One region of the Clostridium sp. C1 genome, then DNA from elsewhere that is predicted to be linked to it. Evidence: a T-box and tRNA genes for the amino acid it is inferred to sense, from the RefSeq annotation. Region 1 holds a T-box; the other holds one or more tRNA genes.
What was found. A T-box is a leader RNA that pairs with one kind of tRNA and senses whether it is charged. The one in region 1 lies ahead of metG (methionine--tRNA ligase), so its partner is inferred to be a tRNA-Met.
Positions count from the first base shown of each region.

Region 2: it has a tRNA-Met gene. The T-box ahead of metG (methionine--tRNA ligase) is inferred to sense a tRNA for this amino acid. The anticodon was not compared.

Region 1 is NZ_CP073631.1:2,127,946-2,135,249, reverse strand. It holds gene KEC48_RS11430 (hypothetical protein) at 1-152, opposite strand, end outside; gene KEC48_RS11425 (DUF4299 family protein) at 241-582, opposite strand; T-box leader at 755-953, shown strand; gene metG (methionine--tRNA ligase) at 916-2,910, shown strand; gene KEC48_RS11415 (hypothetical protein) at 2,948-3,904, opposite strand; gene KEC48_RS11410 (YggS family pyridoxal phosphate-dependent enzyme) at 4,040-4,684, shown strand; gene KEC48_RS11405 (HD domain-containing protein) at 4,659-5,453, shown strand; gene KEC48_RS16380 (hypothetical protein) at 5,523-5,654, shown strand; gene KEC48_RS11400 (hypothetical protein) at 5,742-5,900, shown strand; gene KEC48_RS11395 (amidohydrolase) at 5,935-7,251, opposite strand.
Region 2 is NZ_CP073631.1:971,004-978,307, forward strand. It holds gene KEC48_RS05260 (HAD-IC family P-type ATPase) at 1-1,025, opposite strand, end outside; tRNA gene KEC48_RS05265 (tRNA-Ile) at 1,152-1,228, opposite strand; tRNA gene KEC48_RS05270 (tRNA-Met) at 1,269-1,345, opposite strand; tRNA gene KEC48_RS05275 (tRNA-Phe) at 1,372-1,447, opposite strand; tRNA gene KEC48_RS05280 (tRNA-Asp) at 1,456-1,532, opposite strand; tRNA gene KEC48_RS05285 (tRNA-Met) at 1,536-1,612, opposite strand; tRNA gene KEC48_RS05290 (tRNA-Ser) at 1,622-1,714, opposite strand; tRNA gene KEC48_RS05295 (tRNA-Ala) at 1,724-1,799, opposite strand; tRNA gene KEC48_RS05300 (tRNA-Pro) at 1,806-1,882, opposite strand; tRNA gene KEC48_RS05305 (tRNA-Arg) at 1,897-1,973, opposite strand; tRNA gene KEC48_RS05310 (tRNA-Leu) at 2,072-2,160, opposite strand; tRNA gene KEC48_RS05315 (tRNA-Cys) at 2,166-2,240, opposite strand; gene KEC48_RS05320 (prephenate dehydrogenase) at 2,452-3,282, opposite strand; gene KEC48_RS05325 (nicotinate phosphoribosyltransferase) at 3,309-4,778, opposite strand; gene KEC48_RS05330 (FMN-binding protein) at 4,895-5,251, opposite strand; gene KEC48_RS05335 (LysM domain-containing protein) at 5,306-5,572, opposite strand; gene rnc (ribonuclease III) at 5,632-6,315, opposite strand; gene plsX (phosphate acyltransferase PlsX) at 6,312-7,304, opposite strand, start outside.

The sequences.
Region 1 (7,304 bases):
TGCGTGTTGATAATCAGTAGATAAATCAATAACAAAGCAGTGAAAAGAGAATTAGCTTTTTTTAAATGCTCTTGGTCACGATATTTTATATTCAAAATCTTGACTATGATACAAGAAACAACAATGAACTCTAAAATAATACCTAAAATCATTATTTTTCACCTTTCTTTCATGTATTCCATATCTGTTTTTGATGAGATCATTCAAACAATAACAAGATTATCATTATGATGTGTTGTTTTATAAGCTCTTTAATTCATCTAAAGTTAATCCTCTTACTAAAATAAAATTGCTATCTTCAGCAAGGATATAAGGCTGTAATTTCTTTAAAGCCATAAAATAATCCATATCACCTATCATAGAATCATTTGTCGCATCGATAAGAGCGATTCTCCATTGTGATATACGCTGACCTTCAACTTCAAAATGTATTTGAGGCTGTTTTAAGAACATTGTTTTCACACCTTCAGTTAAACTCATCGCACCAAATACACTCCCATCAGACTGCTTATAAAAATGGGGTGTGGCTTTATAAGCATCTTCCCAAACGTCAATCTTTTTCTTTTTGTTAAATAAACCCATAAAATCAGTCCTTTCTATTCTTATTTATTTTATTATATCATTATAATTGTTATGAAATCATTTATTTCGTTTATTTAAATAGAAAAGATAGATCTCTATTTTGTGGTTTATAAAAATAGTTATGAAACTTTATTGACTTTAAAAAAAATATTTGATAATGTTTAAGAGTATAAAAAAGGCAAAGAACAGCAGAGATTAAAAGGGCGTTGTAGAGAACTGATGGTTGGTGCAAATCAGGACATAACTTTTATGAAGATGGGCTGGGAGCTGTTATCTTGAATAGTGAGAGATAAACGTTAACTGCGTTAAAGTTTTGAGGGTATATCGACAGATATAAAAAAAGGTGGTACCGCGTATAATACGTCCTTTTATAAGGACGTTTTTTATTTTGAAGGAGGAGATATGATGAAAGATCCAAAAGATTATTATTTAACTACGGCGATTACTTATACTTCAGGGAAACCACATATTGGTAATACGTATGAAATTATTTTAGCTGATGCTATTGCAAGAAGTAAAAGACAGGAAGGATACAATGTTTATTTTCAGACTGGAACTGATGAACATGGGCAAAAGATTGAGTTAAAAGCTCAAGAAGCTGGTATTCCGCCTAAACAATTTGTTGATGAAAAAGCAGCTGTTGTCAAAGAAATTTGGGATATGATGGATACAACATATGATCGTTTCATGAGAACAACAGATGAATATCATGTAAAACAAGTACAGAAAATCTTTAAGAAATTATATGATCAGGGAGATATTTATCTAGGACATTATGAAGGAAAATATTGTACAGCATGTGAATCATTCTTTACTGAATCTCAATTGGTTGATGGAAAATGTCCTGATTGTGGTGGAGAAGTTCATGATGCCAAAGAAGAAGCTTATTTCTTTAAATTATCTAAATATGCTGATCGTTTAATCAAACACATTGAAGAACACCCTGAATTTATTCAACCTGTTTCAAGAAAGAATGAAATGATGAATAACTTCTTAAAACCAGGTTTACAGGATTTATGTGTTTCACGTACTTCATTCAAATGGTCTATCCCTGTAGACTTTGATCCTAAACATGTTGTGTATGTATGGATTGATGCTTTAACAAACTATATTACAGGACTTGGCTATGATGTTGATGGAAATCATGGTGAATTATATAAGAAATATTGGCCAGCAGATTTACATTTAATTGGTAAAGATATCGTGAGATTCCATACGATTTATTGGCCTATTATGTTGATGGCTTTAGATATTCCTTTACCAAAACAAGTTTTTGGACATCCTTGGTTATTACAAGGTGAAAGTAAAATGTCTAAATCTAAAGGAAATGTAATCTATGCAGATGATTTGGTTAAAATTTTTGGTGTCGATGCTGTCAGATACTATGTTTTACATGAAATTCCTTATGACAACGATGGAAGTATCACATGGGATTTATTAGTTGAACGTATTAATTCTGATTTAGCTAATATTTTAGGTAACTTAGTCAATAGAACCATTGCCATGACAAATAAATACTTTGATGGTATTGTGACAAATCCACAAGTCAATGAACCTGTTGATGATGAATTAAAAGAAATCGCTTTAGCTATGCCAAAGAAAGTTCAAGCTTATATGGATGAATTTAAAGCATCTAAAGCCTTAGATGAAATCTTTGTTTTATTAAGAAGAACAAATAAATATATTGATGATACAATGCCTTGGGCACTTGCAAAAGATGAAAGCAAGAAAGATCGTTTGGCTACAGTTCTTTATAACTTAATTGAAGCGATTCGTTTTGCAGCGATTGCCTTAGAACCTTATATGCCTTCAACATCTACAAAGATTTTAGATCAAATCAATACAGATCAAAGAAACTTCTTAGATTTAAATACTTTTGGTTTATATCAAGAAGGAACAAAAGTCACTGAAAAACCACAACAGTTATTTGCAAGATTAGATCCTAAAGAAGTAGAAAAGAAAGTTGAAGCTTTATATCCTCAAAAAGAAGAAAAACAAGAGGATGAAAACCAAATTACAATTGATGATTTTGCGAAAATTGAACTTGTTGTCGGAACAGTTGAAAAATGTGAAAAACATCCTGATGCTGATAAGCTGTTAGTTTCTCAAATCAATATTGGTAAAGAAACAAGACAGATTGTCAGTGGTATTGCTGACTTCTATACACCAGAAGATATGATTGGTAAGAAAGTTATTGTTGTATCTAACTTGAAACCTGCAAAATTAAGAGGTGTTGAATCTCAAGGTATGATTCTTGCAGGATCTAAGAAAAAAATGTTAGAACTTGTGTCTGTAGAAAACTTACCAAATGGTACAAAAATAAGATAAAAACACAAGACCATAGAAATGGAATCATTTCTATGGTCTATTTTTTAAATAAGAAACGATATGATTTTATGTTTCTCACTAATTTATATAATGAAATAAAGTAGATAAAGAATAAAGCTGTAATAATAAATGCATTAACAAGAATATATTGAAAATTTGTATTTATAGGTAATAAATATTGACTTAAAAAATGAGAATTCACAACAAAGATTGTTAAAGAAACAATAGTAAATAAATTAATGATAAAGCTATATTTTAAATATTTTTTGGTATATATTTTTTTGGTCATATCTATAAAATAATCAAAAATAATGATCATAATAAATGGTTGAAAGAAATAGGTCATCATATGAATCATTTGATATGATTCATGTTGTATTTTAATAATAATATCACTAGAAAAGAAAAAACCATAACAAATAAAGAAAGCAATAAATATAATCATAAAGATGGTTTCAATAGTATGATTTGGATAATGGGATGGATGGGGTAAATGATCCAGATCTTGTATATTCCAACGGAGATTTAAATCTTGAGGAATAGGCTCTTTTTTATCCAATATGATTAAAGCTAAGATTGCTATGGCAATGATACCAATCATTATAATGATTGGATAAGAAAGAAAAGCTTCAAAGATAGATGAAGTATTCATTGTTGTCACAACATTGTTTGTTGATTGAAATGATAAACAACCAAATTGTTCAAGATAATAAATCGTTGATAAAGAAAGATAGATTCCTGAAATAATAAAAACAAATTTTTCAATGAGATTGACAATATATGGATTAAAATGATGAAAAACGATAGGACGATAACCATAAGAATAAGCGACACTTAAGGGATGCCCATAACTTATAAGAAGATCTTCCATATCTTCATATTGGTGTACAGATTGACTAATTTGTTGTTTTAAATCATGATAAACATATTGACGTTTTTGACCGAAGAAATAAGAACAGACAGCACCTAAATATCTTTCTAATAAATCATTCATTGACTTCACCTCATTTATGAATCCATTATAACACGATTTTATGAACTCTTTTTGATAAATGTATGATTTTATAATTTAAGTTATGTTAAAAAGATTATATAATAGAAATATCGAATAAAGATGGGAGGCTTTTTTATGTATGTCAATGAACAAGCAGTAAAAGAAATATTAGAGAAAGTGAAACCAGCTAAACTTGTTGCAGCAACAAAATATGTTGATGAAAAAGAAATTGAAAAATTAGAAGAATGCGGATGTATTTATTTTGGTGAAAATAGAGTTCAGGCTTTTTTGGAAAAATATGAACAATATCATGGTCAAGGACATTGGCATTTTATTGGAACATTACAAAAGAATAAAGTGAAATATATTATTGATAAGGTTGATTTGATTCATTCTATGAATAGTTATCATTTGATTGATGAATTAGAAAAACAGGCAAAAAAACATGATTTAAAAGTTCATATATTATTACAAGTAAATATTGCTAGAGAGGAAAGCAAACATGGGTTTGATATAGAAGAAATGGATGAAGTGATGAATTATTTGATGAAATGTCCATCTTTGATTGTTGATGGACTGATGATGATGGCACCAAATATTGAACCAGAAGATACACGAATTTATTTTAGACAGACAAGAGAATTATTAGAAAGATTAAAAGAAACATATCCACAATATCCATTACATGAATTATCAATGGGTATGTCACAAGACTATCAGATTGCTTTAGAAGAAGGGGCAACAATAGTCAGAATTGGCAGAGCTTTATTTCATGAGTAACAGTCTTTATAATTTATATCATGAATTTATTCCTAATTATGTACAGGATATAATGAAAACATCTCTTTTTCAAAGATTGAAAGATGTGGGTATGAATTGTGGTATGGAGTATACTCAGTTTGAACCATTTAAAGATTGTCGAGGTGTATCAAGATATAATCATAGCATAGGAGTCGCTTTGATTGTTTATCATTTTACACACGATAAACATCAAACGATTGCTGCATTACTTCATGATATAGCCACACCTGTATTTGCTCATGTGATTGATTTTATGTATCATGATTATATACATCAAGAAACAACAGAAAATTTAACAGAGGAAATGATTCAAAAGAGTTTAGAACTTCAATCTATTTTTGAATATTATCATATTGATAGTGATAAAGTCATGAATTATCATGATTATCCCATTGCTGATAATGATACACCCCAATTATCAGCTGATCGTTTAGAATATACATTATCAAATGCAGTCTATTATAAAATAATGACTAAAGAAGAAATAAGCAATATTTATAAACATGTTCAAGCCAATGATTCCAAAGACGAATTGATTTTTGATGATTTCAAGATAGCTAGACTATTTACTCAAGTGATGTTGAAATGCAGTTTATGTTATACAAGTGATGAAAATCGTTATTGTATGGAATATCTTGCAAGATTAATGCGTTTAGCTATAAATCATCATGTTTGTTCATATGATGATTTATATACAACCGAAACACAAGTTATCCAAAAATTAATAAGTCATTCCTTAACAAAATAACTTTATGAAAATTATACACACTTTCATAAAGTTCTGAGATCTTCATTTCCTCAAACTGGATATTTAAAGGTGAACGCTAAAAAAAGATATATTAATCCTATAGTCAATCATCAACGTATTTTAGATATTGATTCAAAGCTCAATGCACTCGTTCAGGAATATTTAAGTGATAATTTTGAACGTTATATAAAAGCTATATAAAATTATTTCATTAGAATATTTTCAAAAAAGTGCGAGAAAAAAAGTTCAGGAAAAACATTCAAACAATATGAACAAATTCTTTCTTATATGGAATATGGACAATGGTATAAGGTAAAAGATTTTATAGATATTTTGGGTGTTAAGGAAAGACGTGTTCAAACATTATTAAAAGAACTAGTAGAAAATGAAAAACTTATTGATAATGGTGTAACCAAAGGAAAACGTTATAAGAAAGCTAATAAATAATGAAAAGGCATAAAAGATACTTGATTTGTATCTCTTATGCCTTGTTTTCATGAGAAAGATAATAGATAAGACTTGCAAAGATGCGAGGTCCTAATGCTAGAACTTTTTCATCAAAATCAAAAGCATCATTATGAGGGGAAGAAGTCATAGGTGTTAAAAGTTTCATGTAAGTGGCTTTACCACCATGAGCTTGAACACGTTCCATGAAATATGAAAAGTCATCACTACCCCCAAGTGGACTTAAATTATAAGGTGGTAATTTTAGATCAGGAAGATACTGTTGACACATAGAGCGAATGGTATTCATGAAGTCATCGTCACAGTTGAGAGCATAGGCTTTACCCATTTCTTTGATTTCTACAACAGTATCATGCATACGTGCAGAACCTTCAATAATATCTCTGGCATAGATTTCCATATAGCGATTGAGTTCACTTGTCACCCCACGAACTTCAATTTCAAGTTTAGCTGTTTCAGGTACAACGTTTCTTCCCGTTCCTGCATGAACAGTTCCTACATTAACACGTGTTTGACCATCACTGTTACGAGGAATAGAGTGTAAATTTAAAATACAGTTGGCAGCTGATAATAAAGCATTTTTTCCAAACTGTGGTGATTCAGCAGCATGAGTCGAAACACCATGATAAGTAATATCAAGTTTTGTGGTCGCAAAAGATTCATCCATACCAAAATACAAATCATAAGGTTGATCTTCTTGAGGCATAATATGAGCTGCACAAATATAATCAACATCATCTAAGAATCCACTTTCAGCAATACTTCTGGCTCCCATAACACCTTCTTCAGCAGGCTGAAATATAAGTTTGATTGTTCCATGTAAATGGTCTTTGATGTTCATAAGTATTTTAGCTGTTGTAAGTCCAATCGAAGTATGTCCATCATGTCCACAGGCATGCATTGTTCCACGATGAACAGAAGCAAAGCCTTGTGTAAAAGGATAATGGCTTGAAGAAGATTCTTCAATGAGGCCTAAAGCATCAATATCAAATCTTAAAGCAAGAGTAGGACCATCTCCACATTTTAATACACCTGCCACGGCAGTCATTCCCATTTTAACTTTTTCCAAATAGTAAGGATTTGCTCCCTGCTTTTGAGCACGGTGGTAATTTAAATGTAAAATTGTTTCTGCTGGCACACCCATACGTGCTTCTTTTTTCATAATATCTTCACCAACAAGCACTTCGTATCCTAATTCCTCTAATGTAGAAGCAATATAACAGGCTGTTCGCATTTCTAACCAGCCTTTTTCAGCATACTTATGTAAATCACGACGACAATTTACAGTATCAGGATAATATAACTTTGCAAGTTCTTTTATTTTTTCATACATATGTATCTCTCCCTCTTTTCTTTATTGTACCAACATCAAATTTGAACATCAAA
Region 2 (7,304 bases), 1.2 Mb from region 1:
GTCGCATTCACATCATCACACTCATGAGCCATCACACCCATCACAAATTCAATATCCTGTAAATCGTAAGGCTGATACGGAATCAATTTTTCAACTTTTAATTCTCCTGTTGTAATTGTTCCCGTTTTATCAAGACAAAGAACATCTACTCTAGCCAGAGCTTCAATAGCCTCCATTTCTTGAATTAATGCTTTTTTACGTGCCAATTTTCCAACTCCGATAATAAAGGACAAACTCGTTAATAAAACAAGTCCCTCTGGAATCATTCCGACGACACCAGCCACCGTTTTTACAATCGCTGTCGCTAAATCATTTGGATAAGCACTACGTTGTGAAAAAAATAAAACAAGCCCCACAGGAATAATGACAACACTTAATATTTTAATGACTTTTTCAATAGAATCTTTCATCTCTGAAGAAGCATTATTTTTATTTTTAGCTTTATGAACAAGTCTTGTTGAATAGTTATCATTTCCAACACGGATCACCTTTGCATAAGCACTTCCAGCCACAACAAAACTACCAGATAGCAATTCATCATTCATCTTCTTTTTGACAGGTTCAGATTCTCCAGTCAACATAGCTTCATTCACTTCAATACCATGTGACTCTAAAACAATACAATCACTTCCAATCTGATTTCCTGTTTCCAGAAATATAATATCATCTTTGACAAGTTGTTCAGTAGGAATCACCATCTCCTGTTGATCACGAATGACTTTTACTTTTTTAACAGTGACAACTGTTAATTGATCAATAATCTTTTTAACTTTAAATTCTTGATATATACCAATAAAAGCATTAACAAAAATAACAACCATGAATGTCAGATTTGTCCATCTTCCTGTTGATATAATAATAGCTGCCAAGAAAACATTTAAACAATTAAAGTAAGTCAATGTATGCTCTAAAACAATCTGTTTTTTCGTTTTAGAAATATTATCATGAGAAACATTAACCAATCCTTGTTTGATACGTTCACTGACTTGTTGATGTGTTAATCCCATTAATTTGATATCTTCCATTTCATCACCTGCTTTTTATAATATACATAATTGTTGTGAAATCTCTATGAATACCAACATCATTATTATATCATAAAATAACATATAAAAAATAAAAAAACCTCAATAAATGAGGTTGACGACATATGGTGGACCCTGAAGGACTCGAACCTTCGACCGATCGGTTATGAGCCGATAGCTCTAACCAACTGAGCTAAGGGTCCAAGTAAAATAAAAAGTGGTATTCACCACCAAATTCATTAATGGTAGCGGGGAAGGGATTCGAACCCCCGACCCACCGGGTATGAACCGATTGCTCTAGCCAACTGAGCTACCCCGCCATGTAGTGAATCGTTTTTATAAAGAATGGTGGTTCCGGCCGGAATCGAACCAGCGACACGAGGATTTTCAGTCCTCTGCTCTACCGACTGAGCTACGGAACCAAAACAAATGGCGGTCTGGACGGGGCTCGAACCCGCGACCTCCGCCGTGACAGGGCGGCATTCTAACCAACTGAACTACCAGACCATTTGGTTGCGGGAGAAGGATTTGAACCAACGACCTTCGGGTTATGAGCCCGACGAGCTACCAGACTGCTCCATCCCGCGATATTTAAATGGCGGAGGTTGAGGGATTCGAACCCCCGCGGGACTTTCATCCCCTGTCGGTTTTCAAGACCGATCCCTTCAGCCGGACTTGGGTAAACCTCCGCAACATAATGGTGGAGCTTAGCGGGATCGAACCGCTGACCTCCTGCGTGCAAAGCAGGCGCTCTCCCAGCTGAGCTAAAGCCCCATTACATGGTCGGGAAGACAGGATTCGAACCTGCGACCCCCTGGTCCCAAACCAGGTGCACTACCAAGCTGTGCTACTTCCCGATGACTTATTTGATTGGCGCGCTAGGCAGGAATCGAACCCACAACCTCTTGATCCGTAGTCAAGCACTCTATCCAGTTGAGCTACTAGCGCCTCTTAACAGTGCCATTCAATAATATCACATTTCTTATTCAATTGCAACACTTTTTTTCATTTTTTTCAATTCTTTTTTCGAACTGATTTTTTATAACTGGTGCCCAGGGCCGGAGTCGAACCGGCACGGATTTTAAGGTCCGCAGGATTTTAAGTCCTGTGCGTCTACCAATTTCGCCACCTGGGCAACGTTGGAGGTTCCAGCCGGACTCGAACCGACGATGACAGAGTTGCAGTCTGTAGCCTTACCAACTTGGCTATGGAACCAACTTCCTTAACTCGTTGCTCACCTAGTATATAATATTTTCCACATTTATGCAATACCTTTTTTACATTTTTTTAAAGCCATTTGTTTTTTGATTGCTGCCTATTTGATTTTTTCTTCTTAAATCCATTATTTTTTTCAATCTAAAAATTCCATTTTTTTATAAAAAATATTATTTTCTCATAAAAAAAGAGATATCATATTACATATCTCTTATGATTCTAATTTTTCACGGCGCTTAGAAGATTGTAAAAATTTCTCTTTCAATGTCTTTTCATCCTCATTCATAATAGCCTGTTTTAATTGATCAAATTCTTTTTCAAAACGATCCATTGAAGCTAACAAGTAATCTTTATTATGAAAAAATAATTCTGTCCACAAATCCGCATTAATATTAGCAATCCTTGTCAAATCACGGAAAGAATCCCCAATATATTTACCTGTTTCATATTTTTCATCATCACTATTCATTAATGCAACAGCTAAAGTATGTGGTAACTGCGAAGTAAAAGAAATAATTTCATCATGATCATAGGGACTCATGATTTTTACACTTTTAAATCCCAACTGTCCAACAAATTGGCACATCCATTCTATTTTTTCTTGATGATTGTGTTGATGTTGAATAACAATATAATTTGCTTTCGCAAAAACTTCCTTACTGGCATAAAGATACCCCTTTTTTTCACGTCCAGCCATAGGATGACCACTAATATATTCTACATCTTTATCAATCATAGAAAGAGCCTGCTGTAAGAAATAAGATTTAATACCAACAACATCTGTGACAATACTTCCTTTTTTAAAATGATGTGTCGCAATAAAATCCAGAACTTTTGATGGATATAAGCAAATAATCGTTAAATCACTTTGAGCAATCATATCATGTCCATCCTGATAACCTTCGAGAATACAACCTTCCTCTTTTGCCATCTCCAAAGTCTTTAAATCACAATCCACACCATAAACTTCATATCCCAGACCTTTCAATGCTTTGACAAAACTTCCCCCAATAACACCTAAACCAACAACTGTAATTTTCATAAACTTCTTCCTTAAAAAAGAAAGGACTAATGTCCTTTTTTTCCTTTCGCCAACATTTTGAGTTTATAATCTAATAATCTTTTTGTTAAATCAACATAATACATATGAGGATATTCTAAACGGAAGATTTCATCCCATAATAATTGTTTTTGTTGTTGAGAATAAATCCTAATTTCATCTAATGAATAATGTGGATAAACATTTTTTCCCTCATCAAAAACAAGTGTCTGCAGGGGATGAATTTCATATGTTCCTGCATATAATGTTTTATGTTTCCATGAATCTAATTGATGATAGATTGTTAAATCTTGATTTTCATCTAAAACTTCATCATGGAAAGCAATAATATCTGCAATTGCTTTTTGAGTTTCTTTTTCAATTAAACGATAAACTTTTTTAAAACCAGGATTTGTAATTTTTTCTGTATTTTCAGAAATTTTTATTTTTGGAATAATTTGTCCATCTTTTTCAATGGCAGCCAATTTATAAACACCACCAAATACAGGTGAAGATTTTGAAACAATCATATTTTCACCTACACCAAAAGAATCAATTTGAGCTCCTTGTTCCAATACTGAGCGAATTAAATATTCATCTAATGAATTAGATACTGTAATTTGACAATCGTGTAATCCTGCTACATCTAACATCATTCTCGCTTTTTTAGTCAAATAAGCAATATCCCCACTATCCAAACGGATTCCTTTTAATCTTTTTCCCATTGGAGCCAGCACTTCCTCAGCTACTCTAATAGCGTGAGGCACACCACTTTTTAAAGTATCATATGTATCTACCAACAAAACACAATTATCCGGATAAGTCAACGCATAAGCTTTAAACGCTTCATACTCACTATCAAATGACTGCACAAAAGAATGAGCCATTGTCCCTAACACAGGCATATGAAAATCTTTTCCAGCCGATACCGTTGCACTTCCTACAACACCACCAATATAGGCCGCTCTCGCTCCATAATGAGCCCCATCATAGCCTTGAGCACGTCTTGCACCAAACTCCATAACTGGACGTCCTTTGGCTTCTTGAACGATACGTCTTGCCTTTGTCGCAATCAATGACTGATGATTAATTGTCACAAGTAAGAAGGTTTCAATCAATTGCGCTTCAATCAATTTTGCTTTGACTGTAATTAATGGTTCATAAGGAAAGACAGGCGTCCCTTCTTTAACCGAATAAATTGTTCCAGTAAAATGAAAATCCTTTAAATAAGCAAAAAAGTCTTCATCAAAAACATTCAGAGATCTTAAATATTCAATATCTCCATCACTAAAATGCATATTTTCAATAGCTTCAATGAGCTGTTGTAAACCCGCAAAAATGACAAACCCACCTTGATCAGGATTCTTACGATAAAACATATCAAAATAAACAATTTCATCTTGTTTTCCTAATTTAAAATAATTGTATGACATCGTTAATTCATAAAAATCCATAATTAAAGTAATATTTCTTTCACGACCAACATAGTTTTCTTCCATTATTGAACCCCCTATCATTTTCATTATCATATACCAAATCAAAAAAAAAATAAAGTCTTATTCGTTTCTTACAAAAAAAGTAGCCACTTTTTTTGTAACTACTTTCCATAAAAAAATCACGATTCATTTTTAGCTTTTTCATAAGCTTTGATGACAGCTTCTTTCAATGCCTGAGAAGATTTTGTTGCTCCAGAAATCGTATCCACATCGTAATGATTCTTTTCTTTCATAGCTGTAATCATTTGTTCTAAAGCAACTCCACCAATTGAAGGTGTTTCATTATGTTCTTTAATGACAATATCTTGAATACGATCATCTTTAAATGTTGTTTCGACTTCAAATTCTCCACCATATCCCATTGCCGTCGTTGTATAAGTGCCATCTTTATATTGGTTTTTCTTTGTTTCTTCATTTTTCTGTGGACTACATCCACATAACAAAAAAACTACAAATAGGATGAATACTCTTTTCATCATTTCAACCTCCTATTTATAGTTTTTGCTTAATTTTCAATCTTATGCATTTTTTTAAAAATATAAATCATAGGTTTCTCTTTGATAAGGCTGTGGCACTGGTGGAATCTTTTGGAAAACAATTGGGATGAGCAATTGTTGTTGAGGATGAATCATCAAATCATCATCCAACTGATTCATCACCTGAATCCATGCCACCTCACTATGCAAAGTTTTCGCAATACGATAAACATTGTCACCCTTATGAACTGTATATAAGATAATCTCTCCTACACGTGGATTGACAATTCTTTCATCATCATACATATATGGATTATACATGATTATCACTCCCAAGATAATATATGTATTTTCGATAATCATGTTTAGGCACTTTTCACTTATTTTGTTGCCATTTTATTTAAAGCATCTTTTGCAGCCTGTTGCTCAGCTTTTTTCTTGCTTGTGCCTTTTCCTATTCCTAGACACATATCATCCATCATCACGGCCACTTTAAATTCTGGGGCATTAGATGGTCCAGATGTTTCTAAGAGTTCATATGTTACGGTACGACGTTGATCGGCTTGAATCAGTTCTTGAAGCGTTGTTTTATAATCTGTAATATCATCATAATCTAAATCATTAACATGTCTAAAAATCGTTTGATGTAAAATTTTTAAAACTTCATCTTTACCACAATCCAAATAGAGTGCACCTACAAAAGACTCAAAAATATTAGCTAAAACACTCTCGCGCTCACGACCACCACTTTTTTCTTCTCCAACCCCTAGATAAAGGAGTTCTCCAAGTCCCAGTTCTTTAGAAAAACGTGCCAGTGATTCTTCTCTAACTAGCTTACTACGTAACGTTGTCAATGTTCCTTCTGGGGCATCGGGAAAGAGCTTAAAAATAAATTCTGATACATATAACTGCAAAACAGCATCACCCATAAATTCTAAACGCTCATAATCTTTATGCACATAATGAGATTCATTGGCATAAGAAGCATGTGTAAAAGCTTCTTTATAAAGTGATAAATTTTGAAATGGTATTTTTTCTTTTTGTAAAAAATCTAATATTTTCATTTTTGGCTTAATCCTTCTTTCATTTGTCCAACAACATCCATTTTAACCATCTGATAAGCTAAATCCATCGCATTAGAAAATGCTTTTGCATCACTGGCTCCATGAGCTTTGACAACAGCTTTTTCAAATCCCATCATCAAAGCGCCACCGACAGATTTATAATCAAATTTTTCTTTTAAACTATATAATGATGATTTTGCTAGTAATGCTCCTAGTTTTCCCTTAAAAGAAGACATCATACTTTCTTTAATCATTTTCATTAAAGTTCCAGCAACACCCTCACAAGTCTTTAAAGCAATATTCCCACTAAAACCATCAGTGACCACAACATCATAATCACCACTGAGGATGTCACGTCCTTCCACATTACCAATAAAATGCAAACGATCACTTTGTTGTAATAACTGGTAAGCTTTTTGATGTGTTTCATCTCCCTTTTTTGATTCCGTACCAATATTCAATAAAGCGACACGAGGTTGCTGAATACCACGTATATTTTTCGCATAAATATGTCCCATAATCGCAAAATCATAAAGCTGCTCTGCCGTATTTTCCGCATTGGCACCAACATCTAGCATAGCCATACCTTTACCATTATAAGTTGGCATCATAACCATTAAACATGATTTTTCAACACCTTCAATACGTTTTAAAAATAACATTGCACTCGTATAAAAAGCCCCTGTAGAGCCACAAGAAACAACCCCATCGACAATTCCTTCTCTAGCCATCATCACAGCTTTTACCATGCTTGATTCCTTTTTACGACGCACTGACATAATCCCATCATCCATTTTCACAATATCTCTAGCATCGACAATATGAATATGAGGATAACTTGATAATTTTTCTAATTCTTCTTTTTTCCCAGTTACATAAAGTTCTGCATCATGATGGCTTTTTATAAACATCTCACAAGCTTCCACCACAATTGCACTTCCTAAATCTCCACTCATTGCATCTATTGATAATTTATACATGTTCCATTC